DNA from 2 places in the Clostridium thermosuccinogenes genome. Region 2 is predicted to be linked to the other one. Evidence: a T-box and tRNA genes for the amino acid it is inferred to sense, from the RefSeq annotation. Region 2 holds a T-box; the other holds one or more tRNA genes.

Region 1 (3,208 bases), 1.1 Mb from region 2:
TCGATAGTGGCTTTTCTCGTCAGTGTGGAATCGGCTACTTCGGTACTCTATTTTCCCTCCCCATCAGGCCTTCGAAACGTCCGGCGGATTTGCCTACCGGACTATCTACCTCCCTTGGACGAGCTTTTCCAGTTACTCGCTTAGCCTATCCTCCTGCGTCCCCACCTCTCTCAAACAAGAGACGGTAGTACAGGAATTTCAACCTGTTGTCCATCGCCTACGCCTTTCGGCCTCGGCTTAGGTCCCGACTTACCCTGGGCGGACGAGCCTTCCCCAGGAAACCTTAGGTTTTCGACGGTAAAGATTCTCACTTTACTCTCGCTACTTATTCCGGCATTCTCACTACTGTTTCGTCCACACGTCCTCACGATCGTGCTTCGGCCTACGACAGTAAGCTCCCCTACCACCCATTTCTGAGTCCATAGCTTCGGTACACAGTTTAGCCCCGGTAATTTTCGGCGCAGGCTCACTCGACTAGTGAGCTATTACGCACTCTTTGAATGAATGGCTGCTTCTAAGCCAACATCCTAGTTGTCTTAGCAAACCCACATCCTTTTCCACTTAACTGTGATTTTGGGACCTTAGCTGATGGTCTGGGCTGTTTCCCTTTTGACTACGAAACTTATCTCCCGTAGTCTGACTCCCTAACATCGTCTATACGGCATTCTGAGTTTGATAGGGTTCGGTAACCTGGTAAGGCCCCTAGCCCATTCAGTGCTTTACCTCCGCTAGACTTTCATTAGAGGCTAGCCCTAAAGCTATTTCGGGGAGAACCAGCTATCTCCGAGTTCGATTGGAATTTCTCCGCTATCCACAGCTCATCCCAGACCTTTTCAACGGTCACGTGGTTCGGTCCTCCACGGGATTTTACTCCCGCTTCAACCTGTCCATGGATAGGTCACCCGGTTTCGGGTCTATGGCATGTGACTTTGTCGCCCTGTTAAGACTCGGTTTCCCTTCGGCTCCGTACCTCTAGTACTTAACCTTGCCACATACTATAACTCGCCGGACCGTTCTACAAAAAGTACGCTGTCGAGCCTTAACGCTCTCCAACTGCTTGTAAACATAGGGTTTCAGGTTCTCTTTCACTCCCCTCCCGGGGTTCTTTTCACCTTTCCCTCACGGTACTGCTCCACTATCGGTCACCAGTTAGTATTTAGCCTTGGAAGGTGGTCCTCCCTGCTTCCCACCAGGTTTCACGTGCCTTGTGGTACTCTGGATCCCGGCCTGTCTTCATATCTTTCGCATACGGGACTTTTACCCTCTATGGTCTGCACGTTCCAGTGCCTCATTCTGCTAGATACTCCGAATCATTCCGCCGGTCCTCAACCCCGGGCTACATTGCTGTACCCCGGTTTGGGCTAATCCGCTTTCGCTCGCCACTACTTACGGAATCACTTTTGTTTTCTTTTCCTGTAGGTACTTAGATGTTTCAGTTCCCTACGTCTCCCCCATGTATGCTATGTATTCACATACATGTACCTGGGCATTTACCCCAGGTGGGTTCCCCCATTCGGACATCTGCGGGTCAATGGCTATTTGCGCCTCTCCGCAGCTTTTCGCAGCTTATCACGTCCTTCATCGGCTTCTGGTGCCAAGGCATTCACCCTATGCTCTTAATAGCTTGACCTTCTTAGATACGATCTCTCGATATCTTTCGGTTCTCTTCAAGTGATTGTCTTTTAACCATCTTGTGAAGACTTCCTAAGAGTCACGCATACCTTTCGATACTTGTTACCCTTATTTTTTCTTGTCTTCTCATCTTCTGAAAACTGCTATAACCTTCGCATTACTGCTCGGTTCTAACAATTTTCAACTTACATTATATAGTTTTCAAAGTGCAAGTTTTATGCGCCTTTTAGGCGCTGTGGTGGAGATAATGAGATTCGAACTCATGACCCCCTGCTTGCAAGGCAGGTGCTCTCCCAACTGAGCTATACCCCCACGTTAAATCAGTTGACCTTTGACAGCTTAGTGAGTCAAGTATCAACTGTGGATTTACTATTATACATGGTTGCCGTTTAAATGTCAACCAGTACTTTTTCTTTTTTTTCAAAACCTCATTGGGCTTTGAAAACTAAACAGTGTAGACAAGGAACTCTTTAACCGGTAACATTTCTGTTATCCGGTATCGACCAGAAGACTCGTCCTCACCTGATGCTATCCATCAGATTCGGACCGTTCTCCTTAGAAAGGAGGTGATCCAGCCGCACCTTCCGATACGGCTACCTTGTTACGACTTCACCCCAATCATCGGCCCCACCTTCGGCAGCGCCCTCCTTGCGGTTAAGCTACTGACTTCGGGTGTTGCTGACTCTCATGGTGTGACGGGCGGTGTGTACAAGGCCCGGGAACGTATTCACGGCAGTATGCTGACCTGCCATTACTAGCAATTCCGACTTCATGTGGGCGGGTTGCAGCCCACAATCCGAACTGGGACTACTTTTGGGGATTTGCTCCGCCTTACGGCTTCGCTTCCCTTTGTTGTAGCCATTGTAGTACGTGTGTAGCCCAGGACATAAGGGGCATGATGATTTGACGTCGTCCCCACCTTCCTCCGATTTGTCACCGGCAGTCTCGTTAGAGTGGTCACCTTTACGTGTTACCAACTAACAACAAGGGTTGCGCTCGTTGCGGGACTTAACCCAACATCTCACGACACGAGCTGACGACAACCATGCACCACCTGTACAGAGGCTCCGAAGAGCTATGCCATCTCTGACATATCCCTCTGTATGTCAAGCCCTGGTAAGGTTCTTCGCGTTGCTTCGAATTAAACCACATACTCCACTGCTTGTGCGGGCCCCCGTCAATTCCTTTGAGTTTCAACCTTGCGGCCGTACTCCCCAGGTGGGATACTTATTGTGTTTACTCCGGCACAGAAGGGGTCGATACCTCCTACACCTAGTATCCATCGTTTACGGCGTGGACTACCAGGGTATCTAATCCTGTTCGCTCCCCACGCTTTCGCGCCTCAGCGTCAGTTACTGTCCAGAAAGCCGCCTTCGCCACTGGTGTTCCTCCTAATATCTACGCATTTCACCGCTACACTAGGAATTCCGCTTTCCTCTCCAGCACTCAAGAAACATAGTTTCAGATGCAGCCCCACGGTTGAGCCATGGTATTTCACATCTGACTTACATCCCCGCCTACGCGCCCTTTACACCCAGTAATTCCGGACAACGCTCGCCACCTACGTATTACCGCG
Region 2 (3,208 bases):
CCGGCAGGGATATACACGGAATACTGTCCAATTTTATTCAAGGGCAGCTTTTGACTGCTTTAATAGTTGGCATACTGGAGACCATCGGTTTAGTTATAGTCCGGGTGAAATATCCGTTAGTTCTCGGTCTGATAGGAGGAGCGGCAAATATCATTCCCTTTTTCGGACCGATAATAGGAGCTGTACCGGCTGTTGCAGTAGCTCTTCTGGATTCGCCGGTAAAAGCCTTGTGGACCATAGGCGTCTTTACTTTAATCCAGCAGATTGACAACAATTTCATATCTCCTAAGATAATTGAAGGAAGATTGGGGCTACATCCCGTTTCTACAATGCTGGCAGTGCTGGTGGGGGGCGAATTTTTCGGTTTGATCGGGATGATGCTGGCAGTTCCGGTGCTGGCTATGATAAAGGCTGTTCTGAAAAGGGCGATAGAAGCAATCGTGTGACATTGGAACAGAGGTATCGATAGATTAAAGCTATATTAGAGCTATAGTTAGAACCGTATTATATCTACCTATATTAAAGCTCCTGCATAGGCTTCGGCCTCATTTTATTCTGCATATTGCTGCAAATTACAATCTATTGACAACCACCAGCATGCTTTAATATAATTTAATGAAGCAGATGCATATAGCAAAATATTCAAAAGCTATGAAGGGAAGAAGTAGTTTATAAAATAGCCTTAAGAGAGGAAACGGTTGGTGCGAGTTTCCGGTATTTTATAAATGAAGCAGTCCTCGGAGCTGCAGCCGTAAAAAGGTTTGCCGTTAACTGCGTTAAAGTGTTTGAGGGCCCTGCAATGCAGGGAATAAGGGTGGTACCGCGTGATATACTCTCGTCCCTGTTTATCAGGACGGGAGTTTTTATTTGGAAGCAGCATTCATTTTATAAATACCACATCCTCAATCAACATAAGAAATGATATTTGAAATCCATATAGCTGCGGGCATGATGTGATGTTTTTTATTTAAAGCAAAGTTTTAGATATGGATTGGCAAATTGTGTGAAATAATAGAAGTGAGCTAACTCGCTGGCATGAATATGAAGGCTATGTTCATCATTGAATGAGCTTTATTTATTGATTTTTGCAAGTATGAGTAGCTATGCCGGCTAATTGGAGATAGCTATGCAAAGAGTTTTTTGATAGAAATTTATGCTATTTAAACTCAGAAATGTTTAGAAAGTACCGGTAAATGAAAAAGTTATAATATGAGCTAATGGATAAAATAGGATTCAGAAACACAATCAAAAAGAAAGGATGTTTTGAATGAAAAAACTAGGTTTGAACGAACTCAGGGAAGAATATCTAAAGTTTTTTGAAAGCAAAGGCCATCTTAGGCTTCCCAGTTTTTCTCTCATTCCGCAAAATGACCCCAGCCTGCTGTTGATAAACTCAGGAATGGCTCCTTTGAAACCATATTTTACAGGGGATCAGGAACCGCCAAGGAGAAGGGTCACCACATGCCAGAAGTGTATAAGGACTCCGGATATAGAGAATGTGGGAAAAACCGCAAGGCATGGTACATTTTTTGAAATGCTGGGCAACTTCTCCTTTGGGGATTATTTTAAGAACGAAGCGATTCCATGGGCATGGGAGTTTGTAACAAAGGTGCTGGAAATGCCGGAGGACAGGCTCTATGTTTCCATATATGAGGATGATGATGAAGCTTTTGAAATATGGAACAAGAAGGTAGGATTAAGCCCGGACCGGATTGTGAGAATGGGCAAGGCGGATAATTTCTGGGAACACGGCACCGGCCCCTGCGGACCCTGCTCTGAAATCTATTTTGACAGAGGGGTTGACAAAGGCTGCGGAAAACCTGACTGCAAAGTTGGCTGCGACTGTGACAGATTCATAGAGTTCTGGAACCTGGTATTCACACAATTTTACAGGCATGAGGACGGAAGCTATACAAGGCTCGCCAAGCCCAACATCGATACCGGAATGGGCCTGGAAAGGCTTGCGGTGATATCTCAGGATGTAAACAACCTTTTTGAAGTTGATACCGTAAGGAATGTACTAAATTATGTATGTAAAATGGCAGGAGTTGAGTACGGCCAATCCGAAAAAGCTGACATTTCCATCAGGGTAATAACGGACCATATGAGAAGCACCACCATGATGGTTTCCGACGGAGTAATACCCTCCAACGAAGGAAGAGGATATGTATTAAGAAGGCTGCTGAGGAGAGCCGCAAGGCATGGAAAGCTGCTGGGTATTGATAAGCCTTTCCTTCATGATGTGGCTATGGTGGTTATTAATGAATCCAGGCAGGCATATCCCGAACTGCAGGAAAACGCCGACTACATCCGGAAAGTGATAAGCATAGAAGAGGAAAAATTCAATGCAACCATAGATCAGGGCTTGGCCATACTTAATGAGTTTATAGAAAAAACCAAAGCAGAAAATCGTAAGGTTATTTCCGGAGATATGGTGTTCAAGCTGCATGATACTTATGGTTTCCCTCTTGACCTCACAAGGGAGATAGCTGGTGAAAACGGCCTTGAAATAGATGAGGAAGGCTTTCAAAAGGAAATGGCCCAGCAGAAGCAGAAAGCCAGGGACGCCCTTAAGAATAAAGGTGCTGCAGCCTGGGGAGATGACAGCATATATGGAAAGCTCGATAAGAATTTGAAGACGGAGTTTGTCGGGTATGAAACGGATGAATCCGATTCGAAGATCGTCTATATAATAAAGGACGATGAAATAGTTGAAAATGCCCAGGAAGGAGAAGAAGTGACAATTATCCTGGACAGGACTCCTTTCTATGGCGAAAGCGGCGGTCAGGTGGGAGACACAGGATATATCAAGGCTGCCAGTGGAATTGTAAGGGTTACCGACTGCAAAAAAACTGCCGACGGGAAATACCTGCATATAGGTGTGGTTGAAAAGGGGCTGGTAGAAGCAAACGAAACAGTAAAAGCCCAAATTGATTCGGCCAGAAGGATGGACATCGCCAGAAACCATTCTGCAACCCATCTGCTTCAGAAAGCCCTGAGAAATGTGCTGGGAACCCATGTAACCCAGGCTGGATCATTGGTTGAGCCAGGTAGGTTAAGGTTTGACTTTACCCATTTCTCATCGGTAGACCCGGATGACTTAAGGAAAATTGAGCAGGAGGTCAATGAAAAGATCCTCGAAAGCCTGCCGGTAACGGTTATGGAAATGCCGGTGGATGAAGCGAGAAAGCTTGGAGCCATGGCTTTA

Evidence for each region. A T-box is a leader RNA that pairs with one kind of tRNA and senses whether it is charged. The one in region 2 lies ahead of alaS (alanine--tRNA ligase), so its partner is inferred to be a tRNA-Ala.
Region 1: it encodes a tRNA-Ala, which carries the amino acid that the T-box ahead of alaS (alanine--tRNA ligase) is inferred to sense. The anticodon was not compared.

What each region holds. Positions count from the first base shown of each region.
Region 1 is NZ_CP021850.1:1,095,874-1,099,081, reverse strand. Features, by position in the region: rRNA gene CDO33_RS04820 (23S ribosomal RNA) at 1-1,630, opposite strand, end outside; tRNA gene CDO33_RS04815 (tRNA-Ala) at 1,869-1,944, opposite strand; rRNA gene CDO33_RS04810 (16S ribosomal RNA) at 2,192-3,208, opposite strand, start outside.
Region 2 is NZ_CP021850.1:2,147,385-2,150,592, reverse strand. Features, by position in the region: gene CDO33_RS09460 (AI-2E family transporter) at 1-446, shown strand, start outside; T-box leader at 643-846, shown strand; gene alaS (alanine--tRNA ligase) at 1,268-3,208, shown strand, end outside.